DNA from 3 places in the Streptomyces bottropensis ATCC 25435 genome. Region 1 is predicted to be linked to each of the others. Evidence: riboswitches for the same ligand, from Rfam matches in the RefSeq annotation. Region 1 holds a riboswitch; each other region holds the start of a gene.

Region 1 (6,031 bases):
TTTTACGAACGGTTTCCACGACACCGCCAACGCGATGGCCACCACCATCTCGACAGGCGCCATGAAGCCCAAGGTCGCGGTGGCCATGTCCGCCGTGCTCAACCTTGTCGGCGCGTTCCTTTCCATCGAGGTCGCCAACACCATCTCCAAGGGGCTCGTCGACGAGTCCGGCATCCAGCCAGAGGTCATATTCGCGGCGCTCGTCGGCGCCATCCTCTGGAACCTGTTGACCTGGCTGGTCGGACTCCCCTCCAGCTCCTCGCACGCCCTGATGGGCGGCCTCATCGGTGCCACCATCGCCTCGGTCGGCACGGGCGCGGTGCACGGGGACGTGCTCGTCACCAAGGTGCTGATCCCGGCCATCGCCGCCCCGCTGGTCGCCGGCCTCGCGGCGATGCTCGCCACCCGGCTGACGTACAAGCTCGGCGCGCACACCAACGAGAAGGCCTCCGGCAAGGGGTACCGCGCCGGCCAGATCGCCTCCGCCGGCCTGGTCTCGCTGGCCCACGGCACGAACGACGCCCAGAAGACGATGGGCATCATCACGCTGGCCCTGGTGGCCGGCGGCACCCTGGCGCCCGACTCGGACCCGCCGGTGTGGGTCATCGTCTCCGCCGGTACGGCCATCGCGCTCGGCACCTACCTGGGCGGCTGGCGCATCATCCGCACGATGGGCAAGGGCCTGACCGACCTCCAGCCGCAGCAGGGCTTCGCCGCCCAGACCAGCGCGGCCACGGTCATCCTGGCCTCCTCGCACCTGGGCTTCTCGCTCTCCACCACGCACTCGGTCTCCGGCGCCGTGATGGGCGCGGGCCTCGGCCGCAAGGGCGGGGTGGTCCGCTGGTCCACCGCGACCCGGATGTTCGTCGCCTGGGGCCTGACCCTGCCGGCCGCCGCGCTGGTCGCCGCGCTGGCCGAGTGGGTGACGTCCTTCGGCACCTGGGGCACGGCCGTCGTCGCGGTCTTCCTCGTCGCCTCCAGCGCCGCGATCTGGCTGGTCTCCCGCCGTGAGGTGGTCGACCACACCAACGTGAACGACACCGAGGAGCCGCCCGGGGTGGTGACGACGGCGATCGCCGCCGTGACCCCGCCGCCGGTCGGCACCGTGGCCGAGGACCTCACGGCGACCATTCCGGCCCCCGCCGCCGAGGCCACGGCACCGGCGAGCACGTCCGCGCCGACGCCCGCCGTCTGAGCCCCACGACTCCCTGAGGAAGATCACCACCATGCACATCGACTGGGCAGCTCTCGGCTCCGTCTTCGGAGTCAGCCTCGTGGTCACCGTGGCCCTCGTCGGCCTGTTCACCCTCGGCATCGTCGGCCTCTCCAAGCGGGAGGAGGCGTCGACCCGGGGCGACTCGGTCGCGGCGGCGACCACGGGTGCGTACGTGTGCTTCGCGCTGTGCGCGGCGGCCGTGGCGTACGGAATCTCCCTGATCATGACCTGAGACCGGACATGATCATGAGCTGGGACCGGGCCTCCCCGGTCTCTCGACAGCTCGACCACCGACCCCCGACGGCGTACGGCGCCCTCGGGGGTCGTGCGCGTCCCGGGCCGGCGTCAGCGACGCTCCGGCCCGCGGGGCCGGGGCGCGACCGGAGCACGGTCCGGGACCCGGAGCCGCCCGGTGCCCGGGGTGAGACCCGACCACAGGCCCGCGCCGGCGGCGACGAGAACCGTCACCAGCGTCCAGACCGGACCGCGCACCTCACCCGCCGGGACGAGGAGCGCCGCCAGCGCGCCCGCGCCGACGGCCAGCACCCCCATGACCCAGCAGAAGAGTGCCCAGGGCGCGGCCGCCGTCACCCAGGCTCCGCGCGCGCTCCCGTACCTCGTGCCCGACGAGACCGTCCTGCTCCGCCGATCGTCCACGTGTGCACCTCCCGTCCCCCGGACGGCCCGTCGCGAGCCGCCCGCCGCCGTTCCTCGGGGTGTTCCCGGCCGGGTCGTCGGGCAAGCGCGCGGAAAGTGCCGATTCGGGCGTCTGGCGGGATTTCGGCGGTGTGGGGCTGAGCACACCGCTGCGCCGCAGGTCAACAGCAAGTTGACGGGTCTTCCGGGGGCGTGGTGGACTGCCGGGGCCATGTACGACGGCAGAAGAGGAAGCCGGTGCGAGTCCGGCGCGGTCCCGCCACTGTCACCGGGGAAGCATCTCGAAGCGTCTCCCCGGGAGCCAGGAACTCTCGCCGTCGGTCTCGTCGAACCAGGGCGTGGACACCCTGAGTGAGGACCTATCGCCATGTGCGCCCTGTGCGGCTGCCCTTCGGGGCCCAGCGTCCGGACCCTGCCCGACCCCGTGACCGGCTGAACCGGTGCGTGCCGATCGCGTCTTCGCGTACGGCGCCGCCGCCGGGCTCCTCGGCGATCTGCTGTTCGGCGATCCGCGCCGCGGGCATCCGGTCGCGGCGTTCGGGCGGGCCGCCGGCGCGGTGGAGCGGGTGCTGTGGCGGGACCACCGGGGGTGGGGCGCGCTGCACACCGCGGTGTGCGCCGGCGGCGCCGTCGCGCTGGGGGCCGCGGCCTCGGCCGCCGTACGGCCGTCGCGGATCGCGTCCGTCGGACTGACCGCCGCCGCCACCTGGGCCGTCGTCGGGGGGACCTCGCTCGGGCGGGAGGCGCGGACGATCGCGCGGTTCCTCGACGCCGGCGATGTCGAGGGCGCGCGGGGCCGGTTGCCCCATCTGTGCGGACGGGATCCGCAGGCGCTCGACCCGGACGGGATCGCGCGGGCGGTCGTGGAGTCCGTCGCCGAGAACACGTCCGACGCGGTGGTGGGGGCGCTCGTGTGGGGGGCCGTCGGCGGGGTGCCCGGGCTCGTGGGGTTCCGGGCCGTGAACACCTTGGACGCCATGGTCGGACACCGGTCGCGGCGCTACCGGCGCTACGGGTGGGCCTCCGCGCGGCTGGACGACGTGGCGGGGTGGCCGGGGGCCCGGCTGACCGCCTTGCTGGCCACCGCCGCCGGTGGGGACCCCCGGGGGGCGGTGCGGGCGTGGCGGGCGGACGCGGGCAGGCATCCGAGTCCCAACGCGGGGCCCGTGGAGGCGTCGTTCGCGGGGGCGCTCGGAGTGCGGTTGGGGGGCACGTTGTCGTACGGGGGGCGGGTCGAGCACCGGCCCGTGCTCAATGGGGAGGGGCGGGCCGTCGGCGTCGGGGACATCGAACGGGCCGTCCGGCTGTCCCGCAGGGTGAGTTGGCTCGCCCTGGGGGTCGGCGCGGGTGCGGCGATGGTGCGGGGGCGGGTCGCGGGGCGGCCGGCACGGCGGGCGAGGAGTCAGGGATGAGTGGCGGGTTGCTGGTCGCCGGGACCACCTCCGATGCCGGGAAGAGCGTGGTGACCGCCGGGATCTGCCGGTGGCTGGTGCGGCAGGGGGTCAAGGTCGCGCCCTTCAAGGCGCAGAACATGTCGCTCAACTCCTTCGTGACGAAGGAGGGCGCCGAGATCGGGCGGGCGCAGGCCATGCAGGCCCAGGCCTGCCGGGTGGAGCCGACCGCGCTCATGAACCCCGTCCTGCTGAAGCCCGGTGGCGAGCGCAGCAGTCAGGTGGTGCTGCTCGGGAAGCCCGTGGGCGAGATGAGTGCGCGCGGGTACCACGGGGGACGGCAACAGCGGCTGCTCGGGACCGTGTTGGACTGTCTCGCCGAGTTGCGGGGCACGTATGACGCGGTGATCTGTGAGGGGGCCGGTTCCCCCGCCGAGATCAATCTCCGGCGGACCGACATCGTCAACATGGGGATCGCCCGGAACGCCGGGCTCCCCGTGCTCGTCGTCGGCGACATCGACCGCGGTGGGGTCTTCGCGTCCTTCTTCGGGACCGTGGCGCTGCTCTCGCCCGAGGACCAGGCACTCGTCGCCGGGTTCCTCGTCAACAAGTTCCGGGGCGACGTCTTGCTGCTGGAGCCGGGGCTCGACATGCTGCACGGGCTGACCGGGAGGCGGACCTACGGCGTGCTGCCGTTCCGGCACGGGCTCGGGATCGACGAGGAGGACGGGCTGCGGGTGTCGCTGCGCGGGACGGTCCGCGAGTCGAACGTGGCACCGCCCGTCGGGGAGGACGTCCTGCGGGTCGCCGTGTGCGCGGTGCCGCTGATGTCCAACTTCACCGACGTGGACGCCCTCGCCGCCGAACCCGGTGTCGTCGTGCGGTTCGTGGACCGGGCCGAGGAACTGGCCGACGCGGACCTCGTCGTGGTGCCGGGGACCCGGGGGACGGTACGGGCGCTGGAGTGGCTGCGGGAGCGGGGCCTGGCCGACGCCCTCGCGCGGCGCGCCGCCGAGGGGCGGCCGGTGCTCGGCATCTGCGGCGGTTTCCAAGTCCTCGGGGAGCACATCGAGGACGACGTCGAGAGCCGGCGGGGGCACGTCGACGCGCTCGGACTTCTCCCCGTCCGCGTACGGTTCGCCCCGGAGAAGACACTCACCCGCCCCGTCGGGGAGGCCCTCGGGGAGCGGGTCGAGGGGTACGAGATCCACCACGGGGTCGCCGACGTACTGGGCGGGGAGCCCTTCCTGGACGGGTGTCGGGTCGGGCAGATCTGGGGCACGCACTGGCACGGTTCGCTGGAGTCGGACGGTTTCCGGCGGGCCTTTCTGCGGGAGGTGGCGGCGGCCTCCGGGCGCCGTTTCGTACCGGCCGCCGACACGTCGTTCGCCGCGCTGCGCGAGGAGCAGCTGGACCGGCTCGGCGACCTGATCGAGGAACACGCGGACACGGACGCGCTGTGGCGGCTCATCGAGTCGGGCGCGCCGAAGGGTCTGCCGTTCGTGCCGCCGGGGGCTCCCGGAACGCCGGGAGCGTCCGGATGACGGGCACGGGCTCGCAGTTGAACGACCGGCCGCGGGTCAACCGCCCGCGGCCGGAGGGTGACTTGGAGGGCGACGCAAAGTGAGTGTTCCGTTTCCGTTCACGGCCGTCGTCGGCCAGGACGACCTGCGCCTCGCGCTGCTGCTGAACGCGGTGTCGCCGGCGGTCGGCGGTGTGCTGGTGCGCGGTGAGAAGGGGACCGCGAAGAGCACCGCCGTGCGGGCGCTCGCGGCGCTGCTGCCGGAGGTCGAGGTCGTCGCCGGGTGCCGGTTCTCCTGCGATCCCGCGAAGCCGGACCCCGCGTGCCCGGACGGGCCGCATGAGCCGGCGTCTCAGACGCGGCCGGCGCGCATGGTCGAGTTGCCCGTCGGCGCCTCCGAGGACCGGCTCGTCGGCGCCCTCGACATCGAACGGGCGCTGTCCGAGGGCGTGAAGGCCTTCGAGCCGGGGCTGCTCGCCGACGCGCACCGGGGCATCCTGTACGTCGACGAGGTGAACCTGCTCCACGACCACCTCGTCGACCTGCTGCTCGACGCCGCCGCGATGGGCGCCTCGTACGTGGAGCGCGAGGGCGTCTCCGTACGGCATGCCGCGCGGTTCCTGCTGGTCGGGACGATGAACCCCGAGGAGGGCGAGCTGCGGCCGCAGTTGCTCGACCGGTTCGGGCTGACCGTGGAGGTCGCGGCCTCGCGGGAGCCGGACCAGCGGGTGGAGGTCGTCCGGCGGCGGCTCGCCTACGACGACGACCCGGCGGCCTTCACGGCCCGTTGGGCGGACCAGGAGGCCGACGTCCGGCAACGGGTGGTCGCCGCGCGGGAGTTGCTGCCGTCCGTGCTGCTGGGCGACGGGGTGCTGCGGCAGATCGCGGCGACCTGTGCGGCCTTCGAGGTGGACGGGATGCGGGCCGACATCGTGATGGCCCGCACGGCGACCGCGCTGGCCGCGTGGGCCGGGCGCACCGAGGTGCTCGCGGAGGACGTGCGGCAGGCGGCGCTGCTGGCGCTGCCGCACCGGCGGCGGCGGAACCCCTTCGACGCGCCGGGGCTCGACGAGGACAAGCTCGACGAGACCCTGGAGGAGTTCGCGGAGCCCCCGCGGGATCCGCAGGACCCTCAGGAGCCGGAGGAGCCGCAGGACCCGCACAGCCCTCAGGACGAGGATCCCGATCCGGACGGGCCCGGTGGCGGCGGACAGCCGCCCTCCTCCGGGCCCGACGGGCCGCAGG
Region 2 (6,031 bases), 1.3 Mb from region 1:
AAGCGTGCCAAGTACCCCCGGTACAAGAGCCGGAAGAAGTCCCGGTCGTCGGCCGAGTACACCCGCAGCGCCTTCACGTGGCGCGACGGGCAGCTGACTCTGGCCAAGATGGCCGAGCCGCTGGACATCCGCTGGTCCCGTCCCCTCCCGCAGGGCGCAGAGCCGACCACGGCGACCGTGTCCCGTGATGCTGCGGGCCGCTGGTTCGTGTCCCTGCTCGTCGAGGACACCATCACTCGCGCGCCCGCCACGACCGCTGCCGTCGGCCTGGACGCCGGGATCACCTCTCTGGTGACTCTGTCCACCGGAGAGAAGATCGCCAATCCCCGGCACGAGCGCCGTGACCGCGCACGCCTCGCCCGCGCCCAGCGGGAGCTGTCGCGGAAGGCGAAGGGCTCCAACAACCGGGCCAAGGCCCGCGTGAAGGTCGCCCGGGTGCACGCGCGGATCGCCGACCGGCGCCGGGACTTCCTGCACAAGCTGTCGACTCGACTCGTCCGTGAGAACCAAACGGTCGTGATCGAGGACCTCACCGTCCGCAACCTGCTGAAGAACGGCAGGCTCGCGCGCGCCATCTCGGATGCGGCCTGGACGGACCTGCGCATGATGCTGGAGTACAAGTGCGCCTGGTACGGGCGCGAACTCGTCGTGATCGACCGCTGGTTCCCCAGCTCCAAGCTGTGCGGAACCTGCGGCACGGTCGCGACGAAGATGCCGCTGAACGTCCGCGAGTGGACGTGTGACTGCGGCGCGGTGCACGACCGCGACGTGAATGCGGCACGCAACATCCTGGCCGCCGGGCTGGCGGCGTCTGCCTGTGGAGACGGTGTAAGACCTCAACGGGAGTCCTCCCGGACGGGGCGGTCGTCGGTGAAGCAGGAAGCCCAGCGGGCGACCGCTGGAATCCCCCGCCTTCAGGCGGGGGAGGAAGTCAAGTCAGCGGCCTTTCCAGAACGAAGGTGAGGGCGACCATGGCCGCGAGGAGCGCGACGCTGGCCGCGGTGAAGCGCACGGAGACCCGGGCCTCGGGCACCAGCACGCGAAGGGTGCCGTCGTACCCCCGCCCGGCGAGCCCGGTCTGTAGCCGCGCCGCCCGGTCGAAGGCCCGGACGAACGCGGTGGCGCCGAGACCGGCGAGCGAACGCCAGGTCGCGGCCCGCGTGGTGTGCCCCAGCCGGGCGGCCTGCGCCTCCCGGATCCGGCGCACGGAGTCCAGCAGGAGGAAGCTCATGCGGTACGTGACCAGGGCGACGTCCACCACCGGCGCGGGCACCCCGGCCTTCACCAGACGCGGCAACAGGTCCGACATGGGTGTGGTGAAGGCGAACAGCAGCACACCGAGGGAGGCGGCCGAGGTGCGCAGCAGCAGTTCACCGGCGCGGACCGGGCCGCCGTCGGCCAGGGTGACGAACCCGCCGGGTCCGCCCACCTGGACGAGCAGGGGCAGCGCGCCGGTCACGCAGAAGCCCAGCGGCACCCGGTAGGCGCGCCACAGCCGGCGGCCGGGCACGCCCGCGGGGCCCAGCAGCACGACGAGCGCGGTCAGCAGGACCAGGGCGGCGCCGGGCCAGGGGGGCAGGGAGATCGCGAGCAGGGTGAGGCCGAGCCCGAGCACGGCCTTGTCCACGGGATGGCGGCGGCGCCAGCGACTGCTGTGCGCCGCCGCGTCGATCGGCAGCACGACGGTCAGACCCGCCCGCCGGGAGAGCCCTCGGCGGGACCGCCGGACGGGCGTTCCCCGCCGGACGCGGACTTCGTGGCCCGGGAAGCCGATGCGGTCGGGGCCGAGGCGGTCGGGGCAGCCGACGTGGCCGTCGAGGACGATGCGGCTGTGGAGGCCGACGCGCCCGTGGAACCGAATGCGGTCGGCGACGCCGCCGCGCCCGCCGCCGCCGGCGTGGCCGCGGAAGCCGTGGAGGCCGCCGTGGCCGTCGCGCTCACCGGTGTCGTCGGGACCGTTCCGGTGCCGTCGGCGCCGTCCAGCCGCGCCCGGGCCCGCGCCTCGCCCTGGCGCCGGCCCCGGTGGATGCCGAAGTAGTAGGCGAGGACGCCGGCGCCGAGCGCGGCCTGAAGGGCGAAGAGGGCCGATTCGATCTCACCGGACGGTGGTTCGTAGAGAGGGGAGAACCAGGGCTCGTAGCTCGGCTTCATCTCCGTGATCGCGGTCTCCGCCTCGGCGTCCGAGCCCGTGAAGGGCTCTTTCTTGTGGTCGCCGAGGCCGAGGGCCAGTGGCAGGACGGCGAGCGCGGCCACGAGGAGCAGCAGCACGGTGTTGATCTTCGCGTTGCGGTTCACCGGGCCACCGCCTCTGTCCCGGCCTCGGTCGCGGTGGTGTCACGCCGGCCGGTCAGGAGCACGCCGAGCCGGGTCAGTTCACCCTTGCTGGACTGCACCAGCAGACGCATCACCAGCACGGTGAGGAGACCCTCGCTGACCGCGAGCGGGATCTGGGTGACGGCGAAGATGGAGCCGAACTTGCCGAGCGCGCCCAGGAAGCCGCTGCTGGGGTCGGGGAACGCGAGCGCCAGCTGCACGCTGGTGACGCAGTAGGTGACCAGGTCGGCGACGAAGGCGCCGAAGAACACGGTGACCATCAGCGGCACGTCGAACCGCCGCAGCAGCCGGTAGATGCAGTAGCCCGCCCAGGGGCCGGCGATCGCCATCGAGAAGACGTTGGCGCCGAGCGTGGTCAGGCCGCCGTGCGCGAGCAGCAGCGCCTGGAAGAGCAGGGTGATGGTGCCCAGGACCGCCATGATCGGGGGCCGGAACAGGATGGCGCCCAGTCCGGTACCGGTGGGGTGGGAGCAACTGCCGGTGACCGACGGCAGCTTCAGCGCCGACAGGACGAAGGTGAAGGCTCCCGAGGCACCGAGCAGCAGCGTGCTCTCGGGGTGCTCCTTCACCTCACGGGTGAGTGCCCGGACTCCGTGGACGACGAATGGCGCGGACGCGACGCCCCAGGCGATCGCGTGCGCCGGAGGAAGGAAACCCTCGGCTATGTGCATGGCTCAGCAGACCCTCTCCAGCACCTCGTGGATGGTTGACGCGCCTTGGTCGGTCTCCTGGCTCACGGGTCCCACCGCCCGTGCTCCGCCTTCCCGGGTCATATCAACCCAGTGGCTGTCCGTGAGGACTGGAGCCGGACTTCCCGATCACAGTGGCGAGGGCCGCACCGGCATCACACCGGATTTCCCGTTCACCAAGGCGTGGTGACAGTAGTGCCCACATAAGGGCGCTGACAAGCGGCGACGAGGGGCGCGCGGGCGCCGTGGAACAGCTCACACCCCGGCGCGCGCCCCACCCTCCCCATGACGCACACGAGTGACCCCACGACGACCGTGGACGGCGGGAACCGTTCGTACAGGTGACCGCCCTTGGCCACGGGTCCCGGCCTGCGCTTGAATGCACCCTTCATGCCGCCGGCCCAGGGAGTCCGCAGTGCACCGCCCCGCCTTCGTACGCAGTTCGCGCCGTCTCGGCGTCCTCACCGCGGCCGCGTTCGCGGTCGCCGTCGCCACCGCGGGGCCGGCCGCGGCCCACGCGGAGGTCGAGGCGGAGGGCGCCCGGGCCCTCGACCAGAACGTCGACCTGACCTTCTCCGCCGAGTCGGAGTCCGCCTCCGCCGGCATCACCGAGCTGGAGGTGATCCTCCCGAAGGGCATCGCCCCCGCCGACCTCACCTACAAGAAGGGCCCGGACGGCTGGAAGTTCACCCCGACCGCCCGGGGCTACACCGTCTCCGGCGCCAAGCTACCCGTGGGGGAGGACGTCGAGTACGTCGTCACCGTACGGCAGTTGCCCGACGCGAAGTCACTGGCCTTCAAGACCCTGCAGTCCTACAGCGACGGCAACGTCGACCGCTGGATCGAGCTGGAGGAGGAGGCCGAAGGAGACGGCCACGGCCACGGTCACCCGGCCCCCCGTCTGGACCTGAAGGCCGCCGCCCCGGGCGCCGAGGTCGTCAGCCCCACCCCGTCGGAGGAGCCCACCACGGCCGCCCCCTCGCCCGAACCCAGCGCGAAGACCTCCGCCCCGTCGGCACAGGCGGCGGCGGACAGCACCGACGACGACGGCTTCCCGGTCGTGCCCCTCGCCCTCGGCGCGGCCGTCGTCCTCGCCCTCGGCGGCGGCGTGTGGTGGCTCAGGTCCCGCAAGGGCGGGACCGCCTGACGTCCGCGCTCGGGACGACAGCCGCCGCTGTCGGAGCAAGGGGACGCGACGGCTCGGTGACGCACCCGCCCCGGCGGCCGGCTCACCGGCCCTCGGCCCGGCCTACGAATCGGTCTCGATCCGTGGCACGTCCTGGGGCGTCGCTGACGATCACGCCATCATGAGCCCATGAATCGGCGACCGCTGCGCCTCCACACCCCCGGGTGGTACACGGCCGACGGCTCGGCCTTCGACGTCGCGCTCGTCTACCCCATGCGCGGCCCCGCCGGGATCTTCGGCCCCACCTGCGGGGCGTGTGCGCGGCTGGCCGCCGAGGAGGTCAACAGGGCCGGGGGAGTGCTGGGCAGGGAGCTGCGGCTGGTCGAGGTCGACGGCGGGGCCGAGCCGTGGCGGGTCGCCGAGGACGTCGAGGCCCTGGTCGCCTCGGGCGCGGTGCAGGGCGTCACCGGCTGGCACATCTCCTCCGTGCGGCAGGCCGTGGCCCCACGGATCGCGCACCGGGTGCCCTACGTCTACACGGCCCTGTACGAGGGCGGGGAGCGCACCGAGGGCGTCTTCATGACGAGCGAGACGCCGTCCTGGCAGCTGCTGCCCGCGATGCGGCTGCTCGCGGAGTCCCGCGGGGTGCGCCGCTGGTTCGTCGTCGGCAACGACTACGTGTGGCCCCGCAGCACCGCGCGGGCGGCCCGGGGGTATGCCCGCGCGTGCCGGGGCCGGGTCAGCGGTGAGGCGTACCTGCCACTGGGCACCGAGGACTTCGGGCCCGTCCTGCGCCGCATCGAGCTGGCCGACGCCGACGGCGTCCTGATGCTCCTGGTCGGCAGCGACGCGGTCCGCTTCAACCGGGCCTTCGCCGCCGCCGGGCTGGACCGGCGGTGCTTGCGGCTGAGCACGCTGATGGACGAGAACATGCTGCTGGGCAGCGGCCCCGACGCCACCCTCGACCTGTACAGCGCCGCCGGCTACTTCGCCTCGCTCGCCGATCAGAACACCCTGGACTTCCACGGCCAGTACACCGGCCGCTACGGTCTGGAGGCGCCGACCCCGGGCAGCCTCGGCGAGTCCTGCTACGAGGGTGTCCTGCTGCTCGCCGCGCTCGTGGAACGGGCGGGCGCCCCGGACGTGTCGGCGATCGGGGCGGTCGCCGACACCGTCTCGTACGAGGGCCCGCGCGGGCTGCTCGGCCTGGACGGGCGGCATGTCCGCCAGCGCATCTACCTCGCGCGGGCGGACGGCTACGACTTCAACGTCCTCGCCCAGCTGCGCGCTCCGCACGACCTGAGCTGACCCGGCCCCGGCCGTCGGCGCTCCCGCCGCCCGCCAGATTCCGGGCCAGCCGGTCCAGCAGGATTTCGAGCCGGTGGCCGTCCTCTTCGGTGAGCGGTGGCTCCGACTCCGCCCAGTCGGCCCGCACTTCGCGGGCGAGCAGCTGCCAGCGCTCCCTGCCGCGCGGGGTGAGGTGGGCCAGGATACGGCGCCGGTCGACGGGGTCGACGCGGCGGAACAGCAGGTTCTGGTCGACGAGTTGGTCGATCAGCTTGGTCAGGCTCGGAGCCGGCAGGAAGGCGTGCTCGGCGAGGGCCGTCATGTTGTGACCGTGCCCGTCGGAGAGCAGGTCGAGCACCCGCCACGCCTCGACGGAACAGCCGAACTCGTCGAGGACGGACTGGACTCGGCGTACGGACAGGCGTTCCGCCCGGGTCAGCAGATGGAGCAGTTCCTCGGGCCGCCTCGCCATCGCACTCCTCGACTCGCTCTCCACCGACCCCGCGACGGTGGTGCCGGGAGCTTACCTTCGATCACCCCGCTCCTCACAGACAAACCAGGAGTGCATCCTTTCCGTGCGAAGTAACAATCATTT
Region 3 (6,031 bases), 1.7 Mb from region 1:
GAGGTGGCGAAGTTCAGGCGGACGTGCCCGGCTCCTCCCGTACCGAAGATGTGCCCAGAGGACAGGGCGACTCCGGCGTGGTCGAGGAACAGCCGTGCCGGGCCAGCCAGGTCGCTGACGACCGCGAGGTCCGTCGCGCCCTGTTCGGCGTCGAGGCCGAGGGAGCGGCAGTCGAGCCACGCCAGGTAGGTGCCCTCCGGCTCGGTGTACCCGATCCCGGGCAGGTGTTCGGCGACGAGGTCGGCCAGCAGGGCACGGTTCGCGTCGAGCCCCGCCAGCAACGCGTCGAGCCACCTGTCACCGTGACGGTAGGCCGCCGCGTGGGCGATGACGCCGAGGTAGCTCGCGCCGTGGTGCACCTCCTCGGGCATCCTCCGCAGATCACCGGCCGCCTCGGGTCCCGCGAGAGCGAGCGCGGCCTTGATTCCGGCGAGATTCCAGCCCTTGGTCGCCGACATGAGCGAGAAGGCGTCCTCGGCGCCCGGCACGCTCAGGTAGGGCGTGAACCTCGCGCCCCGAAGGACGAGCGGCGCGTGGATCTCGTCGGCCACGACACGGACTCCGTACCGGCGGGCCAACTCCGCCACGGCGCACAGCTCCTCGGAGGTGTGGACCGTGCCGGTGGGGTTGTGCGGATTGCTGAGGAGGTACGCGATCGCGCCCCTGCCGCTCCGCTCCCGGGTCCGGCGGAACGTGTCCTCGAGCGTATCCAGGTCGATACGGAGGTCCCGCCCGAGGGGGGCTTCGACGACGCGGCGGTCGTCATGGGCGATGAAGGCGTAGAAGGGCGCGTACACGGGGGAGTTGACGACGACGGGGTCGCCGGGCTCGGTGATCAGCCGCAGTACCTGGACCGCGCCCATCATCACGTCCGGGATCAGCGCGGAGCGGTCGATCGCCACGCCGTCCCAGTTCCAGCGCCGTACGGCGAAACCGGCCAGCGATTCGGCGAAGTCGGTTCCGGCGGGATACCCGGTGTCGCCCGAGGCGATGGCCTCGCGCAGTGCGTCGGCGACCGCCTCGGCGAGCGGGACGTCCATCTCCGCCACCCACAGCGGCAGGACGTCGGTGGGGTGGGTACGCCACTTCATGCTCTTGCGCTCACGGAGCTGTTCGAGCGACAGCACCTCGAGAGGGTTCGCGAGCTCGGCTCCGGTGTCTGCGGGGCCGTGCCCATCAGTGGCAGTCATCTTCAGCATTGGACCGCGATCTCGATCTCCATGCAAGCGCCCAGGCGCAGGGACGGCACCCCGGGCGGCGGCAGCGGAAGCGTCACGGCACCGAGACGTCCTCCGGGTCCGCCGTACGACCGTGGTCCCAGGACCTGCGTCTGATCGGCAATCATCCGTAAATGCTGTTAGCATGCACTTGCGTATCATTTGCAATTACGTCGCGGAGGACGTTGGACATGGCGGTTTACACGCTCCCGGAGCTTCCCTACGACTACGCGGCACTCGAACCGGTCATCAACCCGCAGATCGTCGAGCTGCACCACGACAAGCACCACGCGGCGTACGTCAAGGGCGCGAACGACACCTTGGAGCAGCTGGCGGAGGCGCGGGACAAGGAACAGTGGGGCTCGATCAGCGGCCTGGAGAAGAACCTGGCCTTCCACCTCTCCGGACACATCCTGCACTCCATCTACTGGCACAACATGACCGGCGACGGCGGTGGCGAGCCCCTGGCCGCGGACGGCGTGGGCGAGTTGGCCGACGCCCTCGCCGAGTCCTTCGGCTCCTTCGCGGGGTTCAAGGCCCAGCTCACCAAGGCGTCGGCCACCACGCAGGGTTCAGGCTGGGGGGTCCTCGCCTACGAGCCGCTGAGCGGTCGCCTGATCGTGGAGCAGGTCTACGACCACCAGGGCAACGTCGGCCAGGGCTCGACCCCGATCCTGGTCTTCGACGCCTGGGAGCACGCCTTCTACCTGCAGTACAAGAACCAGAAGGTCGACTTCATCGACGCCATGTGGGCCGTCGTCAACTGGCAGGACGTGGCGAAGCGTTACGCCGCCGCCAAGGAGCGCGGCGACAGCCTGCTGCTCACCCCCTGAGCGCTGACGCCGTGACCGTGACGGCGTCCGCACCGACGTCCTGCTCGTGATCGTCTTCTCAACCTTCACCGGGCAGGCGGCAAGGCGAAGGGCCCTCGCAAGGACGTGACTTGTGAGGGCCCTTCTCCATCCGCTCGACCCGCCGTCCGTGTCCGGGGTCCGGGCCCTGCTCTGCGGGCCCCGGTGCACCGCAGCAACCCTGTGCCGCGCGCGCTGCGGATCGCCTCGCGGACGACGGCGTGCTGCATCAGTACGTGAGCACCTCCGCCCCGTGTCCCGTGTCCCGTGCCCCGTGCCCCGTGCCCCGTGTCCAATGTCCCGTGTCCCAATTCCCGTGACCGATCGCACGACCCGACGACGCGGCGATCTTGATAGCCTCGGGGAGCCAGTCGAGCCACATCCGAGGCCAGGGAATCCGGTGCGAATCCGGAACTGACGCGCAGCGGTGAGGGGGACGGGCGGGGCACGCATGTCACTGGGAGACCGGGAAGGCGCCTCGTCCGGACGAACCCGAGTCCGAAGACCTGCTGGCACCTCCGCACCCGTGCGCGGAGGACGTCCGTAGGCCAGGCTCCGCGAACGAGCCCCGACCACCGAGGTACGCCCGTGCTCCGCACCGCCCTTCGTCCCGCTGCCTTCCTCCTTGCTCCCGCGCTGCTGCTCACCGCCTGCGGCGGTTCCGCAGGCGACACCGAGGGCACCCAGCCGTCCGCCGGCGCGGACTACCCGCGCACCATCGACAACTGTGGCCGGAAGGCCACCCTGAAGTCGGCTCCGCAGAGGGCCGTCTCGCTCAATCAGGGCACCACGGAGATCCTGCTCTCCCTCGGCCTCGCCGACCGCATGGCAGGCACCGCCACCTGGACCGACCCGGTCATGAAGGGCCTGGACAAGGCCAACGCGTCCGTGCCCCGACTCGCCGACAACGCGCCCTCCTTCGAGAAGGTCCTGGACGCCGAACCCGACTTCGTCACCGCCTCCTTCGTCTCCACCCTCGGCAAGGGCGGCGTCGCCACCCGCGAGCAGTTCGAGAAGCTGGGCGTGCCCACGTACGTCTCGCCCTCCGACTGCTCGGCCGGCAAGGACAACGACAGCGGCGGCGACGGATCGCGCAGCAAGCCCCTCACCCTGGACGCCGTCTACGGCGAGATACACGACCTGGCTCGCGCGTTCGACGTCGACGCCCGCGGCGACAAGCTCGTCGCCGAGCTGAAGGAGCGGGTGCGCAAGGCGACCGAAGGGCTGGACGCCTCCGGCGTCTCGCTCATGTACTGGTTCGCCAACTCCCAGTCGCCCTACCTCGCCGGCTGCTGCGGTGCCCCTGGTGCCATCAGCCGGGCCGTCGGCGCGAAGAACGCCTTCGCCGACACCCATGACGAGTGGCCCCAGATCGGCTGGGAGACCGTCGCCGAGCGTGACCCCGACGTCATCGTGATCGGCGACCTCACCCGCAGGCAGCAGACCGCCGAAACCGCCGAGGCCAAGATCCGCTTCCTGGAGACCCACCCCGCCACCCGCAACCTGACCGCCGTAAAGAAGAAGCGGTACGTCCTGCTCAGCGGGCAGGCGATGAACCCCTCCATCCGCACCGTCGAAGGGATCGAGAAGGTCACCGCCGGCCTGCGCGACTTCGGGCTCGTCAAGTGAGCCTGCGCGCACTGCTGTTGACCGGCGGCGGCTCCGCCGCGCTGCTCGCGTCGGTCGCCGTCGCGGTGACGATCGGACCCGCCGACATCTCCGCCGACGACGTCTGGGCCTCCGTCGCCGCCCATCTCGGCCTCGGCGAAGGCACGTTGGCGCCGCTGCGGGACGGCATCGTGTGGAACCTGCGCATGCCCCGCACCCTGCTCGCCGCGGTGTGCGGAGCCGGACTCGCGGTCTGCGGGGCGGTCATGCAGTCCCTGCTGCGCAACCCTCTCGCCGACCCGTTCGTCCTCGGCGTCTCCTCCGGCGCCTCCACCGGAGCGGTCGCCGTCGTCGTCCTGGGCGTGGGCGGGGGAGTGGTGTCCCTGTCGGCGGGGGCGTTCCTCGGCGCTCTGCTCTCCTTCGCCCTGGTGCTGCTGCTCAGCCACACCCTCGGCGGCAGCACCGACCGCGTCGTCCTGTCCGGCGTCGCCGTCATGCAACTCTTCTCCGCCCTGACCTCGTTCATCGTCCTGACCTCCGCCGACGCCGAGACCACCCGTGGCGTGCTGTTCTGGCTGCTCGGCTCGCTCACCGGCGCCGACTGGGGCCAGGTGGTGCTCTGCGCGGTCGTCCTGGCCGTGGTCCTGCTGGTCTGCCTCGCGCACGCCCGCACCCTGGACGCGTTCGCGTTCGGTGAGGAGGCGGCGGCATCGCTGGGCGTCCACGTGGCCCGTACCCGGCTGATCCTGCTCTGCGCCACCGCGCTGCTCACCGCCGCCCTGGTCAGCTGCGCCGGAGCGATCGGGTTCGTCGGACTGGTCCTGCCCCATGCCACCCGCGCTCTCACCGGCGCAGGCCACGCCCGTCTGCTGCCGATCACGGCGCTGACCGGAGCCGTCTTCCTGGTGTGGGTGGACACCCTCGCCCGAACCGTTCTCGACCCCCAGGAGGTCCCGGTGGGCGTACTGACGTCCCTCATCGGGGTACCGGCGTTCGTGGCCGTGCTCTACCGCGGACGGAGAAGGACATGACCAGCCTGCACGCGAACCGTGTCGTGCGGCGCATCGGCGACAAGGTCGTCGTCGACGGCGTCACCCTCGCCCTCCGCTCCGGTGAGACCGTCGGTCTGCTCGGCCCCAACGGTTCGGGAAAGTCGACGCTGCTCAGGCTGCTGGCCGGGGTTCTCGCGCCGACCGGCGGAGTCGTCACCCTGGACGGGCGTCCGCTCACCGAGGTCGGCCGCCGTGCCATCGCCCGCCGCGTCGCCACCGTCGAACAACACGCCCACACCCAGACCGAACTGACCGTCCGCGAGGTCGTCGCCCTCGGCCGCATCCCGCATCGCCGCGCCTGGACACCGCCCACGGTGGCCGACGCGGAGGCCGTCACCGAGGCCCTGGCACGCACCGGACTGACCGACCGGTCCGACCAGTCCTGGCACACCCTGTCCGGCGGCGAGCGCCAGCGCGCCCAGATCGCCCGCGCCCTCGCGCAGAAGCCTCGCGAACTCCTGCTCGACGAACCGACCAACCACCTCGACATCCAGCACCAACTCGACCTGCTGGACCTCGTCGCCGACCTGCCGGTCACCACCGTGATCGCCCTGCACGACCTCAACCTCGCCGCGATGTACTGCGACCGCCTGCTCGTCCTGCGCGACGGCCGCGCCGTCACGCAGGGCATCCCGACCGAGGTCCTGACCCCAAGCCTCATCGAACAGGTCTACGGCGTCCGCGCCGAGGTCACCCACGCCCCCGGCCACCCCGTGATCCGCTTCCTGCGCCCCACGGCCCAGGACGGATCCGCCCGCGAGAGGAGCACGACGAGCGATGTCTCGACAGCGACGTGAAGCAGCACAAAGGAAGCACGGCCGGGCCGAACCGGCGCCGTGCCGCATCGTGGTCTGCCGGGACTGCTGCTGCGGAACCCCGAAGGTCACCGGAGTCGATCACACCCGGCAGGTCGAGTGGCTGTCCGAGAACGCTCCCGTGCGCGTCGCGGCCTGTCTCGACGTCTGCGAGCACGCGAACGTCATCGTCGTCCAGCCCTCCACCGCCGCCCGCGCGGCAGGAGCCCGCCCGGTCTGGCTCGGCCTCGTCAACGACTCCGACGCCACCGAGGACATCGCCGCCTGGGTACGGGCCGGTGGTCCTGGTGTCGCTCCCTGCCCCGACATCCTTGACCTGTATGTGTTCACCCCGCCCCGAAGGGCGCGGCGTGATGGCGATCGCTGAAGCCCATGCCCCGCCCCGCCAGCCACGCCGCATCGACGCCACAGCACGCGCACCGCACTCGCACCCCTTACCTCCACAGAAGTGTCCGCCGGCAATTCGGTTGCCCGGAGGCCGTAGTGCG

The links. A riboswitch is a leader RNA that binds a small molecule or an ion and turns the genes downstream of it on or off. The one in region 1 is predicted to bind cobalamin.
Region 2: another riboswitch for cobalamin. It lies ahead of STRBO_RS0119935 (energy-coupling factor ABC transporter permease); the one in region 1 lies ahead of STRBO_RS0114000 (cobalamin biosynthesis protein).
Region 3: another riboswitch for cobalamin. It lies ahead of STRBO_RS0121740 (ABC transporter substrate-binding protein); the one in region 1 lies ahead of STRBO_RS0114000 (cobalamin biosynthesis protein).

Annotation. Positions count from the first base shown of each region.
Region 1 is NZ_KB911581.1:3,183,049-3,189,079, reverse strand. It holds gene STRBO_RS0114015 (inorganic phosphate transporter) at 1-1,195, shown strand, start outside; gene STRBO_RS0114010 (hypothetical protein) at 1,227-1,448, shown strand; gene STRBO_RS0114005 (hypothetical protein) at 1,562-1,873, opposite strand; cobalamin riboswitch at 2,053-2,206, shown strand; gene STRBO_RS0114000 (cobalamin biosynthesis protein) at 2,314-3,285, shown strand; gene STRBO_RS0113995 (cobyric acid synthase) at 3,282-4,808, shown strand; gene STRBO_RS0113990 (putative cobaltochelatase) at 4,888-6,031, shown strand, end outside.
Region 2 is NZ_KB911581.1:4,521,427-4,527,457, forward strand. It holds gene STRBO_RS0119920 (RNA-guided endonuclease InsQ/TnpB family protein) at 1-963, shown strand, start outside; gene cbiQ (cobalt ECF transporter T component CbiQ) at 932-1,681, opposite strand; gene STRBO_RS45930 (energy-coupling factor ABC transporter substrate-binding protein) at 1,687-2,295, opposite strand; gene STRBO_RS0119935 (energy-coupling factor ABC transporter permease) at 2,292-3,005, opposite strand; cobalamin riboswitch at 3,036-3,219, opposite strand; gene STRBO_RS0119940 (DUF1775 domain-containing protein) at 3,439-4,170, shown strand; gene STRBO_RS0119945 (substrate-binding domain-containing protein) at 4,339-5,457, shown strand; gene STRBO_RS0119950 (MarR family winged helix-turn-helix transcriptional regulator) at 5,414-5,908, opposite strand.
Region 3 is NZ_KB911581.1:4,907,351-4,913,381, forward strand. It holds gene STRBO_RS0121730 (MalY/PatB family protein) at 1-1,199, opposite strand, end outside; gene STRBO_RS0121735 (superoxide dismutase) at 1,409-2,050, shown strand; cobalamin riboswitch at 2,420-2,596, shown strand; gene STRBO_RS0121740 (ABC transporter substrate-binding protein) at 2,657-3,697, shown strand; gene STRBO_RS0121745 (FecCD family ABC transporter permease) at 3,694-4,707, shown strand; gene STRBO_RS0121750 (ABC transporter ATP-binding protein) at 4,704-5,525, shown strand; gene STRBO_RS0121755 (hypothetical protein) at 5,506-5,910, shown strand.